DNA from 3 places in the Arthrobacter sp. Ms25 genome. Region 1 is predicted to be linked to each of the others. Evidence: predicted binding sites of a transcription regulator. Region 1 holds the regulator's gene; each other region holds the start of a gene.
What was found. Region 1 encodes LexA, which represses DNA repair genes until DNA is damaged. Its sites were predicted from a motif close to TCGAACANNTGTTCGA; they were not measured.
Positions count from the first base shown of each region.

Region 2: the regulator LexA is predicted to act here: its motif matches at 3,021-3,036, upstream of AC5RT8_RS03635 (LexA family protein).
Region 3: the regulator LexA is predicted to act here: its motif matches at 4,594-4,609, upstream of uvrA (excinuclease ABC subunit UvrA).

Region 1 covers NZ_JBNHFP010000002.1:714,332-721,385, forward strand. The annotation lists gene hflX (GTPase HflX) at 1-725, shown strand, start outside; gene AC5RT8_RS07845 (ATP-dependent DNA helicase) at 718-2,763, shown strand; gene lexA (transcriptional repressor LexA) at 2,860-3,654, opposite strand; gene AC5RT8_RS07855 (LysM peptidoglycan-binding domain-containing protein) at 4,061-4,453, shown strand; gene AC5RT8_RS07860 (histidinol-phosphate transaminase) at 4,520-5,620, shown strand; gene hisB (imidazoleglycerol-phosphate dehydratase HisB) at 5,788-6,405, shown strand; gene hisH (imidazole glycerol phosphate synthase subunit HisH) at 6,402-7,040, shown strand; gene AC5RT8_RS07875 (hypothetical protein) at 7,049-7,054, shown strand, end outside.
Region 2 covers NZ_JBNHFP010000001.1:781,468-788,521, forward strand. The annotation lists gene AC5RT8_RS03615 (hypothetical protein) at 1-330, opposite strand, end outside; gene AC5RT8_RS03620 (aldo/keto reductase) at 353-1,198, opposite strand; gene AC5RT8_RS03625 (NAD-dependent epimerase/dehydratase family protein) at 1,310-2,299, shown strand; gene AC5RT8_RS03630 (TM2 domain-containing protein) at 2,386-2,859, shown strand; gene AC5RT8_RS03635 (LexA family protein) at 3,109-3,531, shown strand; gene AC5RT8_RS03640 (Y-family DNA polymerase) at 3,524-4,831, shown strand; gene arfB (alternative ribosome rescue aminoacyl-tRNA hydrolase ArfB) at 4,885-5,307, shown strand; gene AC5RT8_RS03650 (M15 family metallopeptidase) at 5,328-6,017, opposite strand; gene AC5RT8_RS03655 (MOSC domain-containing protein) at 6,140-6,706, shown strand; gene AC5RT8_RS03660 (CoA transferase) at 6,723-7,054, opposite strand, start outside.
Region 3 covers NZ_JBNHFP010000001.1:482,727-489,780, reverse strand. The annotation lists gene AC5RT8_RS02270 (DUF2510 domain-containing protein) at 1-135, shown strand, start outside; gene AC5RT8_RS02265 (lysophospholipid acyltransferase family protein) at 169-837, opposite strand; gene AC5RT8_RS02260 (HAD hydrolase-like protein) at 824-1,522, opposite strand; gene uvrA (excinuclease ABC subunit UvrA) at 1,663-4,566, opposite strand; gene AC5RT8_RS02250 (GntR family transcriptional regulator) at 4,813-5,223, opposite strand; gene AC5RT8_RS02245 (ABC transporter ATP-binding protein) at 5,233-7,054, opposite strand, start outside.

The DNA.
Region 1 (7,054 bases):
CCGGGATGAAACCTGCCCGGGAAACCAAGCGCGCCAACCGCCAGCGGAATGCCGTACCTTCCGTCGCAATTGCCGGCTACACGAATGCCGGCAAGTCCTCGCTGCTGAACCGGCTCACCGATGCCGGCGTGCTGGTGGAGAACGCCCTGTTCGCCACCCTGGACCCCACCATCCGCAAGGCCCAGACCGAAGACGGCATCGGCTACACCCTGGCGGACACGGTCGGCTTCGTCCGGTCGCTGCCCACCCAGCTGGTGGAGGCTTTCCGCTCCACCCTGGAGGAAGTGGCCGACGCCGACCTCATTCTCCATGTCGTTGATGCCTCCCACCCGGACCCGGAGGGCCAGATTGCCGCCGTCCGCAGCGTTCTGGCAGAGGTCGACGCCCGCAAGGTGCCGGAAATCATCGTGTTGAACAAGGCAGATGCCGCGGATCCGTTCGTCCTCGAACGGCTCCGTCAGCGCGAGTCCCGGCACGTGGTGGTTTCCGCGCGTACCGGCGAAGGCATCCCCGAGCTGCTGCAGGCGATTTCCGAGGGCATTCCCCGTCCCGGCGTTGACCTGGAACTGCTGGTGCCGTACGAGCGGGGAGACGTGGTGTCCCGCCTGCATGAGCAGGATGCGGAAATCCTGGCGCTGGAGCACGGCGAGGCAGGCACCCGGCTGCACGTCAAGGTCCGTGAGGGGCTGGCAGCGGAGCTGGAGCCGTTCGTGGCGCATGGGTAGGAAGAGCACCCCGGCGCCGGGGCAGGTCCTGGAACTGCTGGAAACCGCGGTCTCGGCCATGGGCGGGCAGAACCGCCCGGGCCAGCATGAGATGGCCCGCCAGGTGGCGGAAGCCATCGAGTCCGGGGATCACCTGCTGGTCCAGGCCGGCACCGGCACGGGCAAGTCCCTGGCCTATCTGGTTCCGTTGATTGCGCATGCCCTGGAGAGCGACAAACCGGCGCTGGTCTCCACCGCAACGCTCGCCCTGCAGTCACAGATTGTGGGACGCGATCTGCCGCGCCTGCTGAAGACCCTCGAGCCGAAACTCCCGCGGGAAATCGATGTGGCCCTGCTCAAGGGCCGCAGCAACTACGTCTGCCTGCACAAGACCGGCGGCGGCTTCCCGGAAGAAGATGAAGCCGGGACGTTGTTCATGCTCGGGGACGAGAAGGCCGTTTCGCACCCGGCAGCCGCAGCCGGTCCGAGCTCCGCCCTGGGGCGCGACGTCGTCCGCCTGCAGGAATGGGCGCAGGAGACGGAAACCGGCGACCGGGACGAGCTGCTGCCCGGCGTCAGCGACCGCGCCTGGCGCCAGGTGTCCGTCACCTCAATGGAATGCCTGGGCGCACAGAAGTGTCCCGTTGCGGAGCTGTGTTTCAGCGAACGTGCCCGGGCCAAGGCCGCCGAAGCGGACCTGGTGATCACCAACCACGCGATGCTGGCCATCAGTGCCTTCGAAGGCCTCGCGGTGCTGCCCGACTATGACGTGGTGGTGATCGACGAGGCCCATGAACTGCAGGACCGAGTCACCGGCGCGGTCACCGGGCAGCTTTCCGGGACCATCATCTCGGCTGCGGTTTCCGCCGCGCGCAAACACACCTCCGCGACCATGGAGCCGCTTGCCGCTGCCGGACGGGCCTTCGACCTGGTGTTCGCGCCGGTTCCCTCCGGCCTGCTCTCGGCAGGACTGACCGAAGACCAGGAACTGGTCCTGGGACAGGTGCGTGAAGCGTGCCGTACGGCCCTCTCCGATTCCAAGCCCGAAGGGTCCGACTCCGTGGACGGAGGACGCCAGATGGCGCGCTCCCGGCTGATGGCCGTCCTGGAACTGTGCGAACGCATCCTCGAAGCAGGGGATTCCGGCGAGGTGCTCTGGGCCTCGCGGGCCAGCACGTTCTCGCCCGGGTCCGGATACACCGCGCCCGAGGAGGACGCGCCGCCCACCCTCAACGTTGCGCCGCTGTCCGTGGCCGGCCGCCTGCGGGAGGGCCTGTTCGACGGCCACACCGTAGTGCTGACCTCGGCCACCCTGGCGATCGGCGCGGAATTCGGCCCCGTCGCAGGCGCCTTGGGATTGCTGGGCACCGGCGCACCCAAATGGACCGGCGCCGACGTCGGCAGTCCCTTCGACTATCCGCGGCAGGGCGTTTTGTACGTGGCCAAGGACCTGCCCAAGCCGGGACGCGGTACGTCCGAAGAGCAGCTCGATGAGCTGGAGGCACTGATCAAGGCCTCCGGCGGCGGCGCCCTGGGGCTCTTCTCCTCCCGCCGGGCGGCAGAGGAAGCCGCCGACGCCCTCCGGTCGCGGGTGGACTTCCCGATCCTGTGCCAGGGCGAATCCACCATGTCCGCCCTGGTCCAGCAGTTTGCCGACGACGACGAGACGTGCCTGTTCGGCACCATGTCGCTGTGGCAGGGCGTGGACGTTCCCGGCGCATCCTGCCGGCTGGTCATCATCGACCGCATCCCGTTCCCGCGTCCCGACGATCCCCTGATGACGGCCAGGACCCGGGCAGTCGCGAAGGCGGGCGGAAACGGCTTCATGAGCGTGTCAGCCACCCATGCCGCCGTCCGGCTGGCACAGGGAGCCGGACGGCTGATCCGCGCCTCGGGTGACAGGGGAGTGGTGGCCATCCTGGACTCACGCCTGGCGACCGCCCGCTACGGCAGTTTCCTGCGGGCGGCCCTGCCGCCCTTCTGGTCAACCACCGACCGGTCCGTGGTGCTCCAGGCATTGAAGCGCCTTTCCGCGGCACCGGCGGGAGCCAAGAAGTAGGCCTCTGCCCCGCAGAACACAAAGGAGCGCTGCCGGCACGACAATGCCGGCAGCGCTCCCTTCGTCTTGCTGCGCCGGGGCGGCGCGGTCGGAGGCCTAGAGCGAGCGCATGACCGATACGACCTTGCCCATGATGGTGGCTTCGTCACCGAGAATCGGCTCATAGCGGGTGTTCTGGGGCAGTAGCCAGGTGTGTCCGTTGCGCTGCCGGAAGGTCTTCACCGTGGCCTCGTCCTCCAGCAGGGCCGCAACAATGTCACCGTTTTCGGCCGTGGGCTGACGCCGCACCACCACCCAGTCACCGTCGCAGATGGCAGCATCGACCATGGAATCGCCCGCCACCCGAAGCATGAAGAGGTCGCCGTGTCCGACGAGCTGGCGCGGAAGGGGGACCACTTCCTCCACCTGCTGGTCCGCGAGGATGGGCCCGCCGGCGGCGATCCGTCCCACCAGGGGGACCATAGCCGTGTCGATTGCGGTGGTGAGCTCGGAAACGTTCTTCGCTCCGGCCTTGCCGCCTGCGGCGGGGGCGCCGTTGGCTTCGGCATCAACCGGCGCCGCCGTGGCCTCCGCGGCAGCACCGTTGCTCCGCCGCGCGGGGGCATCGCGGAGCAGGAGCGGAACCAGGATTTCCATTGCCCGGGGTCGCTTGGGATCCCGGCGGATATATCCCAGCTTCTCCAGCTGGCTCAGCTGGTGGGTAACGCTGGAGAGGCTGGCGAGGCCGACGGTGTCACCGATTTCCCGCATGGAGGGCGGGTACCCGTTGGCGTTCACCGAACGCTGAATTGTTTCGAGGATCTTGGTCTGACGGGCAGTTAGTCCCTTGGTGCGGCCGGCCGGCGACGGCGCGGCAGGGGAGGGGGTGCTGCCACTGGTAACACGGGCCACGTCGGCTTCCCTTCACAGTCGGCCCGCTGCTGCGGGCCGGATGGTTCTAGCGGTCTATCAGGTGTTCTGCGGTGATTCTTCGGGCGGAACCAGCTGCACGGTAAATGCGCCGCCCCGTTTTGTCAGTGCCGGATGGTTAGGTTTTCCCAGCGGCTTCCAACAGGTTCAACGCTAGGGGAGCGCACACAGATTTTCAAACATATATTCGACCGAGTCTCGACAATGTTCGTAGATAGGTGCTAGAAATATTCGAGTACACGTTAGAACATACGTTCGAGTACGGTTCACCGGCACCCCGGTGAACCCACCTGATGTTCGAATGCAGTTTCGAGACGAGGCCTTTCACCGGTGCTGCACCGGGGCCAAAAATCGAAACGGCGGCACTTCGAACCGGAAAGGTATTGACATGTCAGTACACGTACTTCCCTCTGCAACGCACACCGACGCTCCGGCCGGGAGCGTTCCGCCGGCAGGCGACACCCGGGAAGCCGGACCCCTCCGGCTTACCCGCCGCGGCCGGCTGGTCCTGGTAGGGGCACCGCTGATGCTCGCGGCGGCGGCATTGCTGGCCTTCATCGGGTTCTTCACCGCCCCGGCCATGGCTTCCGGCGCATCCCCGGAAAAGACCCGCACCATCCAGGTAAGTGTTTCCGCAGGGGACTCCCTGTGGTCACTCGCCACGGAATTCGCTCCGGAGCAGGATCCGCGCACGGTGGTGGCCGACATCGTGGAACTGAACAACCTGGCGGATGCCACTGTCCCGGCCGGCCGCCAGCTGTTTATTCCGGTCTCACGGTAGATACGTTCCGACGGGCAGGCAGGGCCCCGCATGCGGCGCTCCTGCGGAACGTCCTAAGCTGTAGTGGTGAACGAACAGCTGGATAACCTGAACCGACTTCCCCTGCGCGACGATCTGCGCGGACTGAGCCCCTACGGCGCCCCGCAGCTGGATGTGCCGGTCCTGCTGAACGTCAACGAAAACACGCACGGACTTCCCGAGCATGTACGCCGGGCAATAATGGCCGAAATCGAATCCGTAGTCGGCGGCCTGAACCGGTATCCGGACCGCGAATTCACCCAGCTGCGGGAAAACCTGGCCGCATATCTCGGCCATGGCCTGGCAGCCGAGAATATCTGGGCCGGCAACGGTTCCAATGAGGTGCTGCAGCAGATTCTGCAGGCCTTTGGCGGACCCGGACGGACAGCCATGAGCTTCCCTCCCACGTACTCCATGTATCCGCTGCTCTCCAGCGGCACCGGTACCGCCTACGTCACCGGCACCAGGGAACGGGACTTTTCCCTCAGCGCGGATTCGGCTGCGGAGCAGATCCGGGCCCAGGCACCCGACATCGTCATCCTCTGCACGCCCAACAACCCGACCGGAACGGCCCTGGGACTGGACGTCATTGAAGCGGCCTACGAGGCGGGCGAAGCGTCCAACACGATCGTCGTCGTGGACGAGGCCTATGCCGAGTTCTCCCACGAAGACACCCCCAGCGCACTGAAGCTGCTTCCGGGGCGGGAACGGTTGATCATCTCCCGCACCATGTCCAAGGCATTCGCCCTGGCAGGCGCCCGCATCGGCTACTTCGCGGCAGCACCCCAGATCGCAGACGCCCTGCGCCTGGTCCGGCTGCCCTACCACCTCTCGGCCATCACGCAGGCCACGGCCAATGCCGCGCTTACCCACGCCGACGCCCTGCTCTCCAACGTGGAGGCCATCAAGGGCCAGCGGGACCGGATCGTCACGGAACTGCGCGCCCTCGGGCTGGAACCGGCACCGTCGGATTCGAACTTCGTCCTGTTCGGCGGGCTGGAGAACCCCCGCGCCGTATGGGAAGGGCTGCTCGAAGCAGGGGTCCTGGTCCGGGACGTCGGCATTGAAGGCCACCTCCGCGTCACTGCCGGCACCGAAGCTGAAACCACGGCGTTCCTGAACCGACTGCGGGAACTGCTGGCAGCCTGAGTCCGGCCCGATCCCGTTCCGACGGCCATCCCGCGGCGAAGGCCCGCGGCGTGTGTTCCCGATCCTTCACGGCACCGGTTTCGGGGAGTCGGCGCCTTCGGGACTAAACTGATGACCTGCCGGAGCTTTGCCTATTGCTCCGACCCCGATCTTCGTGAAGGAACCCCATGACTGTGGAGACCGCCACCGGACGCACCGCCCGCCTCGAGCGGATCACCAGCGAATCGTCCGTCGTTGTCGAACTGGACCTGGACGGCACCGGCCGCGCCGACATCAGCACCTCGGTGCCGTTCTATGACCATATGCTGACGGCGCTGGCCAAGCACTCCCTGATGGACCTCACGGTCCGGGCTACGGGCGACACCCACATCGACGTGCACCACACCGTGGAGGACGTCGCGATCAGCATCGGCGAGGCGCTGAAGACCGCCCTGGGCACCAAGGCCGGCATCCGTCGCTTCGGGGAAGCCACCGTGCCCCTGGACGAGGCACTGGCCAACGCCGTGGTGGATATTTCCGGGCGGCCCTACCTGGTGCACTCCGGGGAACCGGCCGGCCAGGAATACCACCTGATCGGCGGACACTTCACCGGTTCCCTGACCCGCCACGTGTTTGAAGCAATCACCCTCCACGCCCAGATCTGCCTGCACATGCGGGTCCTCGGCGGCCGCGACCCCCACCACATCGTCGAGGCCCAGTTCAAGGCCTTCGCCCGCGCCCTGCGCGCAGCCGTCGAATCCGATCCGCGCGTCGAGGGAATCCCCTCCACGAAGGGAGCACTGTGAGTCCCCGCAACGTCACCGTCCTGGACTACGGTTCCGGCAACATCCGCTCCGCGGTACGCGCCCTGGAGCACGCCGGCGCCAACGTCACGCTCAGCGCCAAGCCCGAGGACGTGCTGAACGCCGACGGGCTGGTGGTACCCGGCGTCGGTGCCTTCGCCGCAGTCATGCAGGGCCTCAAGGAGGTGGACGCACTCCGGATGATCGGCCGCCGCGTCGCCGGTGGCCGGCCGGTCCTGGGCATCTGCGTGGGACTGCAGGTCCTCTTTGACGAGGGCGTGGAACACGGGGTCCGGACAAAGGGGATGGGTGAATGGCCCGGGGTCGTCGAGCGCCTGGCCGCCGACGTCGTCCCGCACATGGGCTGGAACACCGTGACACCCCCGGAAGGTTCCGCACTGTTCGAGGGCATCGAGGACCAGCGCTTCTACTTCGTCCACAGCTACGGCGTGCAGAAGTGGGACTTCGACGTCACCCAGCCCGCCATGCGCCCGCCGCAGGTCACCTGGGCGGACCACGGCGGACCGTTCATTGCCGCGGTGGAGAACGGCGCACTGTCGGCCACCCAGTTCCATCCGGAAAAGTCCGGTGACGCCGGCGCGGCGCTGCTGAACAACTGGCTGAAGACCCTGGGCTAGGCGCAGACATGTGG
Region 2 (7,054 bases), on a different contig from region 1:
GCGCACATATTCCAGCGCTTCACGGGTCAGGGCCGTCCAGCGCCGTGCGGTGGCTGCAGGGTCCGCACCGGCCGGCACCTCGATCCACTCCCGCATGGTGCGTGTGCCCATGGTGACCGGACCCGCGGTCCCGGCGGCAAGGAGTTCCCGGGCGCGGGCCTGCGGCAGCTTCACGATCAGATAGTCGCCGGAACCGAGGAAGGCCACGATTTTGGTCCCCGTGCGCAGTCCGGGGCTGCGGAACATGGTGCCCAGGGTCAGCGGGCCCTGATCCTGCAGCTCGGCTGCGACTAAGTGCAGGAGATCCAGGGCTTTCTGCGACGGCACCATCGATCAGCCTCCTCTGTCCGGGTCAGAGCTGGCTGAAGTCCGCCGTCGCCGGGTCGGCCCCGATCCGTCGTCCGCCGTCCAGCCCGTCCAGGAGGTCAAGCTCCTCCTGCGTCAGGTCGATCTCGACGGCGGCGAAGTTCTCCCGCATGCGGGCGGAGTCGGCCGATTTGGGAATGACGATCCGCCCCGACCCCAGGTGCCAGGCCAGCACCACCTGCGCCGGAGTGGCAGCGTACTTCTCCGCGAGTGCGGCCACTTCCGCCCCCGCCAGTTCCCTGCCCTGACCCAGCGGACTGTACGCCTCCACGGCGATGCCGCGGGACACGGTGTCGGCGGCGAGCGCTGCCTGCTGGAAGCCGGGATGCAGCTCGATCTGGTTCACGGCCGGCAGCACCTGGCTTTGCTCGTACAGGGCATCCAGGTGGTCGGCAAGGAAGTTCGACACCCCAATGGCGCGCATATACCCGTCCCGGTACAGCCCCTCGAGTTCCTTCCACGCCTGCACGAACATCCCCTGCGAAGGCACCGGCCAGTGGATCAGGTAGAGGTCGACGACGTCGAGGTTCAGCGCTCGCCGGCTGTCCAGGAACGCGGCCCGCGCCCTCCCCTGGTCTCCGTTGCGCAGCTTGGTGGTCACGAAGATCTCGGACCTGGGAATGCCCGACGACGCGATGGCCGCTCCGACGCCGGCCTCGTTGCGGTAGGCGGCGGCGGTGTCGATGTGGCGGTACCCGGCAGCCAGGGCATCTTCGACCACTTCCTGCGTCCGGTCCGCCGGAACCTGGAAGACGCCGAACCCCAGCTGGGGAATCCGCACGGAATTGCCGAGCGTCAGCTCCGGAACAGGGGTGGAGGAACTCTCTGTCATGGTGATGCCTTTCCTGCCGTGCGGTCATCTAGGCTGGGTGCAGTTCGGAGCCGGGCACCTCCACCTAAGCCCGGCGCCCGCCCCCAGTCAAGGAAACTAAGGAAACCTGCCATGACGCATCCCGCGGCACTTGATCTGCTTTTTATCGGCGGCACCGGCGTGATCAGCGCAGCCGCCGTCGCGCACGCTTCCAACCTGGGGCACCGGGTGACCGTACTGAACCGGGGCGTTTCCACCCTGCGCCCGGTACCGGCCGGCGTCGAGGTCCTCTCCGCCGACGTCCGGGATGCCGCTGCCGTGCGCAGCGCCCTGGGGAGCCGGACGTTCGACGCCGTGGCGGACTTCCTGTCCTTCACGGCCGGGCATGTGGCAGCGGCGGTGGAGCTGTACCGCGGCCGGACCGGGCAGTATGTGTTCATCAGTTCGGCCTCGGCCTACCAGAAGCCCCCGGCCAGCCTCCCGGTGCGGGAGTCCACGCCACTGCGCAACCCCTTCTGGCAGTACTCCCGGGACAAGATTGGCGGCGAGGACATCCTGGTGCAGGCCTACCGGAACGAGGGCTTTCCCGGGACGATTGTGCGCCCCTCCCACACCTACGACGCGACAATGGTGCCGCTGTCAGGACACTGGACGGACATCCACCGGATGCGCTCCGGACTGCCGGTGGTGGTGCACGGGGACGGCACGTCGCTGTGGACGCTCACGCACAGCCGGGATTTCGCGAAAGCCTTCGTGGGACTGCTGGGCCGTCCCGCCGCCGTCGGCGAGAGCTACACCATCACCTCCGATGAGTTCCTGCCCTGGGACGCGGTCTACCGCTCCCTGGCGGCGGCCGCCGGCGTCCCGGAGCCGCTGCTGGTCCATGTGGCATCGGAAACAGTTGCCGCCCACGATCCCGGCCGCGGCCCAGGCCTGCTGGGGGACAAGAGCCATTCGGTCATCTTCGACAACGGCAAAATCAAAGCCCTCGTGCCGGAGTACCGGGCGGTGATTCCGTTCTCCGAAGGTGCCCTGGAGATTGTCCGCTGGCATGACGGGCATCCGCAGGATCTGGACACGGACTGGATGGAGCTCAGCGACCGGCTGGCGGCCCGGGCCTGAACCGCCGCCACGCTTCGAAACTAGTTCCATTGTGCCCCCGTGTTTGACTGTAGTGACAAGCACCAGCCACAGGAAAGGCAGGAAAAATGTCAGAAAACAACCCGTTCGCGGGACTAGGTGATGACGCGCGGTCCCGCTCAGGAGCGGACGGCGATCAATACGCCTACCCGCAGTCAAGCGAGCCGCGGCCGGCGCCGGCGCCCACAGTTCCCCCGCAGCAGCCCTCCTACCAGCAGTACCCGAACCAGTACCCGAACCAGTACCCGAACCACCAGCAGCAGGGACAGAACTACCCGGACCAGCATGTGCAGGGATACCCGAACCAGGGCTACCCGGCACAGAAATCCCGGGTAGCCGCCGGTCTTCTGGGCGTTTTCCTCGGCTCTTTCGGCGTGCACCGCTTCTATCTGGGCAACCCGGGGATCGGTGCGGCGCAAGTGGCGGCCACCCTGGTCACCGGAGGCTTCGCCGGCGTGTGGGGATTCGTCGAGGGCATCATGATCCTCTGCAACGCCGCACCTTTCCGCACTGATGCGCGGGGCATACCGCTCAAGGCTTAGGCCACTCCGTGCCGTCCCGCCGCCGAAAAACTCCCCCGCTGCCCCTGCCCTAAAGAAACACCCGAGAACCAGGTAAAAGAACCCCAACGACCTGACGGCGGACACATCCGTGATGGTGAACCTTTCGGCGGGATCCAACAGCGCGGTGCTACGCTGGGTATTCGAACGTTTGTTCTACTGCGTGTGATTGGTCCAGGGTTCGAATCAGGGTTCCGTTCAGAGTTTGGTTGAGCGTCGGGAGGCTTCGGCATGGCGGTGTTCTCTTCAGCGGACCGGTCCCGCCGTCCGGCACCGCCCGCAGAGACCGACGCCGCCACGGCGGCAGGCTTTCCCAGTCCTGCCCGCGACTATTTCGATGGCCGGATTGACCTGAACCGGCACCTGATCCGCGACCCCACCTCCACCTACGTGGTGCGGGTGGAGGGCGATTCCATGGCCGGTACCGGAATCTGCACCGGGGACGAACTGATTGTGGACCGTTCACTCACCCCGCGGGACGGCGCCGTCGTCGTCGCCGTGGTGGACGGCGAACTCACGGTCCGCCGCCTGCTGCTGGACGGGCACCGCATCGTGCTGCGGGCCGAAAGCCCCGGATATCCGGACATTGTCGTGGCGGAGCCGTCGGAACTGTCCGTGTGGGGCGTCGTGACCCGCTGCCTGCACCATGTCTGATCCGTCCCCGGCGTCCAACGGCAGCCAGCGGATCGCCCTGGTCGACGTCAACAGCTTCTATGTTTCCTGCGAGCGCGCCTTCGACCCGAAACTGGCGGGAGTGCCGGTGGTGGTGCTCTCCAACAATGACGGCTGCGTGGTCGCGCGCTCGGATGAGGCGAAGGCCCTGGGCATCAAGACCGGCACGCCGTGGTTCAAGCTCGCCGACTCCGCCCCGCACGTGGGCCTGATCCAGCGCTCGAGCAACTACGAGCTCTACGGCGACCTCAGCTCGCGGGTGATGCAGCTGCTGGGCCGCTACGCCCTGTGGCAGGAGGTCTACTCCATCGACGAGTCCTTCCTCGGACTGGCCGGCACTCCCCGCGGTCTGGAGGCGCAGGGTGCCGCCATCCGAACCGCCGTCGCCCGTCACACCGGACTGCCGGTGTGCGTGGGGATCGGCACCACCAAGACCCTGGCCAAGTTCGCCAACCGGATTGCCAAGCAGAACCGGCACCTGCAGGGGGTCTGCAACCTGGAGACCATGGACCCGGCCGCGGTGGAGGCGATTATGTCCCGGGTGCCCGTCACCGGCCTGTGGGGTGTGGGATCCCGGCTGGGTACGAAGCTGGACGCGATGGGGATCTCCACCGTCGCTGATCTGCGCGCCGCCGACCCGGCCCTGATCCGCCGGAAGTTTTCCGTCACCTTGCAGCGCACCGTGCTGGAGCTCAACGGCACCGCCTGCATCCCGCACGAGGACGAGCGCGCGGACCGCAAGCAGCTGATCTTCTCCCGCAGCTTCTCCACGCCGGTGACCACCGGCGCCGAGATGCGCCAGGTCATGAGCATCTACGCCCAGCAGGCCGCCGCGCGGCTGGAGCGTGAGGGACAGCAGGCCAGCGTGCTGACCGCTTACGCGGGCACCTCGCACTTCAGTGAGCGGGCGGCGTCGTTCCCCTCCGCGACCGTGCGCCTGCCCAGCCCGACGTCGGACCCCGTGGTCCTGAGCCGGGCCGCCGTCGGCGCCCTGGAGTCCCAGGTGGTCGAGGGGGTGCCGTACACCAAGGCCGGGGTGATGCTCAGCGGACTGGAGTCCGCCGGTGCCCAGCCGCTCCTCGACGGGTTCGTCTCCGCGCAGGAGAAACGGAACCTGGGGGAACTGCTGGGCAAGGTCACGGACAAGTACGGGGCGGCCAGCATCGGGCTGGGACTGGCAGGGATGTCAACAGCCACACCGGAGTGGACCATGTCCCGCAAGTACTCCTCGCCCCGGTACACCACCGAGTGGAACGAGCTGCCGGTGGTGAAGGCGGTCTGAGGACGTTCGCTCCCCTGCGCCCGAACCGGGCGCTTCCGTGCGACGCTGGACAGATGGACTTGGTGGTATCGCCCGCACTCACAATTCCCGCGGCCGAACTTGAGTGGCGGTTTTCGCGTTCTTCCGGCCCCGGCGGGCAGCATGTGAACACTTCGGACAGCAGGGTGGAGCTGCTGTGGAATGTTGCCGGGTCGGCGGTGCTTTCGGAGGAGCAGGGCATGCTGCTGCTCCGGCGGCTGGAACGCCGACTGGTGGCCGGCGTGCTGACCGTCACGGCCTCCGAGCAGCGCTCGCAGCTGCGCAACCGGGAGATCGCCCGCGCCAAGGTGGCCGCACTGGTGGCCGGCGGACTCGCCCCCGAACCGCCGAAGCGCCGCAGGACCAAACCCACCCGGGGCTCGAACTACCGGCGCCTCGATGCCAAGAAGCAAAGATCCGCCACGAAACAGCAGCGGCAGAAGCCTCCGCGGGACTAACACCGCAGCTGCCCCCGGGCTCAGTAGCCCGGAGCGGCCGGAAGCCCGAGGAATTCCTCCAGGGTCAGTCCCGAGGCGAAGATGTTCCCGGCGGCCTCCGGGCCCACGTACCGCAGGTGCCACGGCTCGTAGGCATACCCGGTGATGTGTTCTGCCCCGGCCGGATAGCGGACAAGGTACCCGTAGCGGTGGGCATTGGCCGCCGCCCAGGCGCCTGCGGCGGTTGCCTCGAAGCAGGTTTCCAGCGCGCACGCTCCGTCCGGATTTCCCAGGTCCACGGCCAGCCCGGTCTCATGCTCGCTGTACCCGGGCCGCGCGGAGAGGGAATCCGCACCTTCCTGGCCGTACTGCTCAATGTAGGACGTGTGCAGCCGGGACTGCTCCTCATGCGACCGGTAGCCGCTGACCGGGGCCAGGGGAACGCCGTCGGCCGCTGCGTCAGCCACCATGCGGACATAGGCTGCAGCTGCCTCGGACCGCAGCAGCAGCCCGCCCGCATCGACCAGGTCCTGCGGGGCATAGCCCGCGGCGAGCGGCCGGGTCTTGTTGACCACGAGGATGGAGCTCTCCGCCGGCCCGGCACCGGGACCGGCCGCGTCGGCGGCAGCCGGGGTCCGGAACGGGTATACCAACACTGCGAGCGAGACCGCCAAGCAGGCACAGAGCAATGCGGCCATCGTTGCGCACGTCGTGAGGTACGGGTACCGCATGGTTCCTCCGCCACCCCTCGTCAAGCAGTCCGCCCGGTCTGGGCGCCATCCTCGCACACGCGGAGCGCACCGCCCGGCACCGGCGCGCCTGGCCTCCGGAGGGGAGACGATAGCGTGGAGGCATGAGCTACGCGTACGACGTCGAGATCCTGCACCTGCTCGTCTCCCCCGCGCACGCCTACTTCGGTCGGGCGAAGGACGGCCCGGCCGACGTTGCCACCACCGACGCGGACACGGCCGAAGTGGTTGCCGGCAAGGGAATCATCGGTGACCGGTTCTTCGGCAAGGCCGCCCACATGGATGCCGCCGTCACGTTGTTGGCGGTCGAGTCGCTGGAAGCCATCGCGGCCGAGCTTGGTGCGGATCCGTTCGACCCCCTGCTGGCCCGCCGGAACGTGGTGCTCCGCGGCGCCGAGCTGTCGCCTTTGCTGGGCCAGGACTTTGTTCTCGAATCCGCGCAGGGCCGGGTGGAGTTCCACGGCGGACGGCAGGCCCACCCCTGTGCGTGGATGGACCGGGTTTTGGCTCCCGGAGCCCACAAGGCGATGCGCGGCCGGGGCGGGCTGCGCTGCCGGCCGCTGAGCAGCGGTACGCTTCAGCGCGGACCGGCCGTGCTCCTCAGCCCGGTCCCGCTGGATCCTGCCGGGGCGGGTACGGCCTCCCTGCTGCGGCCCGGCAGGCTTCCCTGACCGGCCACCCGGCTACTCACTGCCAGACGAGGCCGGCACTGCCGTAACGCGGCGGGGGCCACCCGTATTCAAGCTGGTTCCCGTCGACCAGCAGCGGCGGGGGCACGAACGTCAGCTTCCCGTAGGCACTGGGAGAGCTCCGCAGCTCCGGTTCCAGTTCCAGCGGCCGGGCATCCGAGGGCGGACCCGGCCGCCGCAGCAGCTCCAGAGCGGTCCGCGCCAGCGAAAGATGCGCCGACCCGCTGATCCCCCGGTTCCGGGCACCCAGGAGTGCCACCGCCGCAGCAGCCGTCCCGACCCCGGTGGCGTAGTCCAGAGCCTGGACCGGCAGTGCTCCCGGCCGGCGGG
Region 3 (7,054 bases), on a different contig from region 1:
TCTGAACAGACCCCGGAAACGGCGAACCAATCGTCGGGGAAAGCCCCCGGCTTCTACCCCGATCCCGAAGGAGTTGCACCCTTCCGCTACTGGGACGGTCACTCATGGACCTCCCGGGTGCGTATGACGCAGTAGCCGGGACAGGACCAGGATCCCCCGGCAACCCGGCTACCCCTCGGGGCGGTTCCGGTTGTAGCTGTCCGAGCGTTCCTGGCCGCTGAGTTCGGCGATGGCGTCCATCACCCGGTCGGTGGCCTGGCGCCGGGCCGGCAGGGCATGCTCCGGACCGGTCTTCTGGAAGTACAGCGGCTGCCCCACCTTTAGGGTGAAGTGCCCCGGCTTGACCGTTTTCTTCCCGGCAGGCTGCAGCTTGTCGGTATCGATGAGGCCCACCGGCACCACCGGCGCCCCGGAAGTCAGCGCCAGCCAGCCGACGCCGGTCCGCCCCCGGTAGAGCAGGCCGTCGCGGGAACGGGTGCCTTCGGGGTAGATCCCGACACCGCCGCCCTCCTCGAGGATGTCCAGCAGGGTCTTAAGGGCGGCGACACTGGCCGCCTGCTGGTCACGCTGCACCGGAATGGAGCCGACGCCCTCGAAGAAACTCTTCATGGCGAGTCCCTTGAGACCGGTGCCGGTGAAGTATTCGGCCTTGGCGAAGAAGCCTACGCGCCGGGGCAGCAGGGCCTGGACCAGGACGCTGTCCAGGAAGGACTGGTGGTTGCAGGCAACAATGAACGGGCCGTGAGCCGGTACGTGCTCGAGCCCGGTGATGGTTGGCCGGCAGAGGCCGGCGACAAGCCCGCGCGTGCTGGCCCGGGTCAGGTTATACAGAACCATGCAGTGCCGCTCCCTTTCGTGCGTACTCCAGCACTGCTTCGACAAGTTCCGCCGCAGTGTCTACGACGACGACGGCTCCCGCACTCTCCAGCTCGCCCTCGGCGGCGAAGCCCCAGGAGACGCCGATGCAGTCGATGCCGTTGGCTGCCGCGCCCTCGACGTCGTGCCGGCGGTCTCCGATCATCACGGCCCGGTCATAGGAGCCGGCGTGCAGTTCCAGGGCTGCGCCGATGATGGAGGCTTTGCCGTTGAGGGCCGCGGCCGCGTGTTCATCGGCCGGGGAGCCGTGCACCGAGGCAAAGAGGTTTCCCATGCCCTGCACCTCGAGCAGTTGCCCGGCCAGGTGTTCGGGTTTCTGGGTCGCAACGGCGACAGTGGCTTCCGTGCGCAGCCGCTCCACGGCAGCCGTAATTCCCGGATACGGCCGGCTCTGCGCCATGCCGGTGCTGCGGTAGCCCTGCCGGTAGTACTGGATCACGGCCTCGATCCGGTCCTCGGGCACTCCTGCAATCTCCCGCAGGGAGGTGACCAGGGACGGGCCGACCATGCGGTGCAGTGCCGGCTCGGAGGGCACGGGAAGCCCGCTGGCCGCCAACGCGGAACTGATGCCGCCCGTGATGGCACCCGCCGGGTCCACCAGCGTTCCATCAAGATCGAAAAGCACCAAAAGCCGGGGAGAAGTCACGGGCCTAAGTTTGGCATACCCGGACGGACTAAGGGAAAAAGATATGCCCGGCACAGTATATGTGCCGGGCACGTATTTTCCGGGGCGGGACCCGGAAAGGCCGGCACCCGTCCTTTCCGGACGGGTACCGGCCTCGAGGCTTACTGGTTGAGGATTTCCGCCAGGAACGTGGCGGTGTGGCTGCCCTCGACCTTGGCGACCTTCTCCGGTGTACCGGACGCCACGACCCGGCCGCCGCCGGTGCCGCCGTCGGGGCCCAGGTCGATGATCCAGTCGGCGCTCTTGATCACGTCGAGGTTGTGCTCGATGGTGATCACGGTGTTGCCCTTGTCCACCAGCCCCTGCAGCACCTCCAGCAGCTTGCGCACGTCTTCGAAGTGCAGGCCCGTGGTGGGCTCGTCGAGCACATAGATGCTGCGCCCGTTGGACCGCTTCTGCAGTTCGCTGGCCAGCTTCACGCGCTGGGCCTCGCCGCCGGAGAGCGTGGTGGCGGGCTGGCCGAGCCGGACGTAGCCCAGCCCCACGTCCACCAAGGTGTTCAGGTGCCGGGAAATGGGACCGAAGGCGGCGAAGAACTCCGCGGCTTCCTCGATCGGCATGTCCAGCACCTCGGCAATGTTCTTGCCCTTGTAGTGGACCTCCATGGTTTCCCGGTTGAACCGGGCGCCGTGGCACACCTCGCAGGGGACGTAGACGTCAGGCAGGAAGTTCATTTCGATCTTCAGTGTGCCGTCGCCGTGGCAGGCTTCGCAGCGGCCGCCCTTGACGTTGAAGGAGAACCGGCCCGGCAGGTAGCCGCGCACCTTCGCCTCGTTGGTCTCGGCGAACAGCTTGCGGATGTGGTCCCACACGCCGGTGTAGGTGGCCGGGTTGGACCGCGGGGTCCGGCCGATCGGGCTCTGGTCCACGTGGATGACCTTGTCCAGTTGCTCCAGGCCTTCCACCCGGGTGTGCCGTCCGGCCACGTGCTTGGCGCCGTTGAGCTTGTTCGCCATCGTCTTGTAGAGGATGTCGTTGATCAGCGTGGACTTGCCCGAACCGCTGACACCCGTCACGGCGGTGAAGACACCCAGGGGAACGTCGACGTTCAGGTTCTGCAGGTTGTTTTCCCGCGCCCCCACGATCTTGAGCTGGCGGGACTTGTCCACCTTGCGCCGTTTGGCCGGAATGTCGATCTTCTTGCGGCCCGAGAGGTAGGCGCCCGTGATGGACCGCTCGTTGGTCAGCAGCTCGGACAACGGGCCGGAGTGCACAATCTCGCCGCCGCGCTCACCGGCGCCGGGTCCGACGTCGACAATCCAGTCCGCTTCCTGGATGGTGTCTTCGTCGTGTTCCACGACGATGAGGGTGTTGCCCAGGCTGCGCAGCCGGGTCAGGGTGTCGATCAGCCGCCGGTTGTCCTTCTGGTGCAGGCCGATGGAGGGCTCGTCGAGGACGTACAGCACGCCCACCAGTCCGGAACCGATCTGCGTGGCCAGGCGGATGCGCTGGGCCTCACCGCCGGACAGCGTGGCGGCCGGACGGTTCAGGCTCAGGTATTCCAGGCCGACGTCGAGCAGGAAGGTCAGGCGGGCCTGGATTTCCTTGAGCACCTGGTTGGCGATCTGCGCTTCGCGTCCGGTGAGGACCAGGGTGCCCAGGAACTCCGCGGCTTCGCGCAGCGGCAGGGCGCTGATTTCGGCAATGTTGCGGCCGTTGATCAGCACGGACAGGGACGCCGGGTTCAGCCGCGCTCCCCCGCACTCGGGGCAGGCGATTTCGCGCATGTACTCTTCGTACCGGTCACGGGCGTGGTCCGACTCGGTTTCCAGGTGCTTGCGGTGGATGTACTGGATGACGCCTTCGAAGCCGGTGCTGTACTTTCGTTCGCGGCCGAAGCGGTTGCGGTACTGGACCACCACCTTGTGGTCCTTGCCGTTGAGCACGGCCTCGCGTGCCTTGGCAGGCAGTTTCTTCCAGGGCGTGTCCATGGAGAAGCCCATCTCCTTGGCCAGGCCTTCGAGCAGCCGGTTCCAGTACTCGGTGGTGGCGGTACCCAGCGACCACGGGGCGATGGCGCCCTCGGCCAGGGACTTGGACGGGTCCGGGATGATCAGGTCCTCGTCCACCTCCAGCCGGGAGCCGATGCCGGTGCAGACCGGGCAGGCGCCGAAGGGGTTGTTGAAGGAGAAGGACCGCGGTTCGATCTCGTCGATGGCCAGCGGGTGTTCGTTCGGGCAGGCCAGGTTCTCCGAGAAGGTACGGGTGCGGTCGCTGCTGTCTTCGGGCAGGTCGACAAAGTCCACCACCACGCGGCCGTCGGCCAGGCCGAGGCCGGTCTCCACCGAGTCCGTCAGGCGCTGCCGGATGCCGTCCTTGGCGACCAGGCGGTCCACGACCACTTCGATGTTGTGCTTGATCTGCTTGCCGAGTTTCGGCGGATCCGAGAGCTGGACCTGCTTGCCGTCCACCCGGGCACGGGAGTAGCCCTTGGCAGCGAGTTCCTTGAACAGGTCAACGAATTCGCCCTTGCGGCCGCGGACCACCGGAGCCAGGACCTGGAACCGGGTCCCCTCTTCCAGCTCGAGGAGCTGGTCCACGATCTGCTGCGGGGTCTGCCGGCTGACGGGCTCGCCGCAGACGGGACAGAAGGGCCGTCCCACACGGGCCCAGAGCAGGCGCATGTAGTCGTGGATCTCGGTGATGGTGCCCACCGTGGAGCGCGGGTTCTTGCTGGTGGACTTCTGGTCGATCGACACTGCGGGCGAGAGCCCCTCAATGAAGTCGACGTCGGGCTTGTCCACCTGGCCCAGGAACATGCGGGCGTAGGCGGACAGCGACTCGACGTAGCGGCGCTGGCCTTCGGCGAAGATGGTGTCGAACGCCAGGGAGGACTTGCCCGAACCGGACAGCCCGGTGAAGACGATCATGGCGTCCCGCGGAAGGTCGAGGTCTACGTTGCGCAGGTTGTGCTCGCGCGCCCCTTTCACTACCAGGCGGGAAAGGTCATTGGCAGTATGCGGCGCAAACGTGGTGTCCGCCGTCGTAAGAGTCGATTTAGGCACGTTTTCCACTCTAGTTCAAACGCTGATTCGAAAAAGTATTCGACCCCCCGGGTTTCGCCGCGGGCGAAGCGGAACCGCTTCGAGGCGGCCCCGGCGTCATGCCTTCAACGCCGCCGGGAATGGATCGCACGGGCACAGGGTCCCACGGCTTGGGGCTGCTGGTGCCTGCCGGGGACCCACCAGCATCAGCATCACCACCGGTTGGGATGCCGTGCTGCGAGACCGGTCCGGAAACTACGAGCCCGCTTAGTGCAGGGCCGCCCGCAGCAGGGACACGGCGTCGTCATCGGAGACACCGTTGGCCCGCACGGTCTCCGCGTACACGGCGGCGGCTTCGGCCACCCGGCCGCGGCTGCTGTCGCCGTTGGCGGCGACGACGGTTCCCTGCCGGGACCGGGTGGTGACCACCTGCGCCTGCTCGAGTTCACGGTAGGCCTTCGCCACGGTGTTCACCGCCAGCCCCAGGTGTCCGGCCAGTGCCCGGACCGTAGGCAGGCGCGTGCCGATGGCGAGCCGGCCCTCGTTGACCGCATCCAGGATCTGGCGGCGGAGCTGTTCATACGGCGGGAGCGGGCTGGCGGCATCGATGCCGATCTCTGCCAGCGCGCCGGCGTCGCTGCCGGCAGGCGTCGGTTCAGGGGTCGTGTCGGGAGTCATGGTGCCATGCTAATGCCCGGCGGGATCGGCAGGCGCCGCGGCCTCTTCCTCCCCCGGCTGCTCCTGAGCGGATCCGGCGAACTGGGAGCGGTAGAGCTCGGTGTAGAAACCCTCGGCCGCCAGCAGTGCAGCGTGGGTTCCCTGCTCCACGATCTGCCCGTTCCGCACCACCAGAATGATGTCCGCGTCCCGGATGGTGGACAGGCGGTGGGCGATCACGAAGCTCGTCCGGTCCTGCCGAAGCGCATTCATGGCGAGCCGGATGGCGATTTCCGTGCGCGTGTCCACGGAACTGGTGGCCTCGTCCAGCACCAGGATCGACGGGTTCGAGAGCCAGGCCCGGGCGATGGTCAGCAGCTGCCGCTGGCCCTGGCTCAGCGTGCCGCCGTCGTAGCCCAGCACGGTGTCGTATCCATCCGGCAGGGACCGCACGAAGTGGTCCACATGGGTGGCCTGCGCCGCCTCGATAATCTGCTCCTCGGTGGCGCCCGGTGCACCGTAGCCCAGGTTCTCCCGGATGGTGCCTTCGAACAGCCACGCGTCCTGGAGCACCATGCCGATATGGCTGCGCAGTTCCTCGCGGCGGAGCCGGGCAATGTCGACGCCGTCGATGGTGATGCGGCCGGTATCCACCTCGTAGAAGCGCATCAGGAGGTTGACCAGGGTGGTCTTGCCCGCGCCGGTGGGGCCCACGATCGCGACGGTCTGCCCCGGTTCGGCGGTGAAGGACAGGTTCCGGATCAGCGGCGCATCGGGGCTGTAGCTGAAGGACACATCCTCAAAGGCGACCCTCCCCCGCACTGCCTCCAGATGTTCGGGCTTCACGGGGTCCGGGTCCTGCTCTGCGGCATCCAGCAGGGCAAACACGCGTTCGGCGGAGGCTACGCCGGACTGGAGCATGTTGATCAGCCCGCCGAGCTGGCCCAGCGGCTGGCTGAACTGGCGGCTGTACTGCACGAAGGCCTGGACGCCGCCGATGGACAGCTGCCCGCCGGCCACCTGCAGGCCGCCCACCACGGCCACTGCCACGTAGTTGAGGTTCGAAATGAACATCATGGCCGGCATGATGATCCCGGAAACAAACTGGGCCCGGAACGCGGACCGGAACAGCCGGTTGTTCGCGGGGGCGAACCCTTCAATCACCCGGTCCTGCTGGCCGAAGGCCTTCACGACGTCCTGGCCGGTGAACATTTCCTCGATGTAGCCGTTCACCTCGCCGGTGGATTTCCACTGGGTCTTGAACTCCGCCTGCGAGCGCCGGGCAATGAGCACGGTGACCAGGGCGGAGACCGGCACGGTGATCACGGCGATCAGGGCCAGCAGCGGGGAAATGGAGACCATCATGGCCAGCACGCCGATGATGGTCAGGATCGAGGTAATGATCTGGGTCAGGCTCTGGGAGAGGGTCTGGGCCAGGTTGTCGATGTCATTGGTGACGCGGCTCAGGACGTCGCCGCGTGACTGCTGCTGGAAGTGGGACATGGGCAGCCGGAACAGTTTGCCCTCGACGCCGCGGCGGAGCCGGTACATGGCGTTCTGGACAACGCGGGCGGTCACCCGTGCCTGGAACCATCCCGCCGCGAAGGCCGCCAAGTAGATTCCCAGTACGCCGAGCAGGATGCCGCCGAGCCGGGCGAAGTCCAGTCCCTGTCCGGGGACCACGTCCATGGCGGCGAGCATGTCCGCCAGTTCCCGTTCCCCCGAGTCCCGCAGCATCTGCACCTGGGCGTCCTTGGACATCCCCGCCGGCAGGGACTGTCCGATGAACCCGTCGAAGATGACGTTGGTGGCCTCCCCCAGGATCCTCGGGGCGCTGACCGCGAGCGCCACG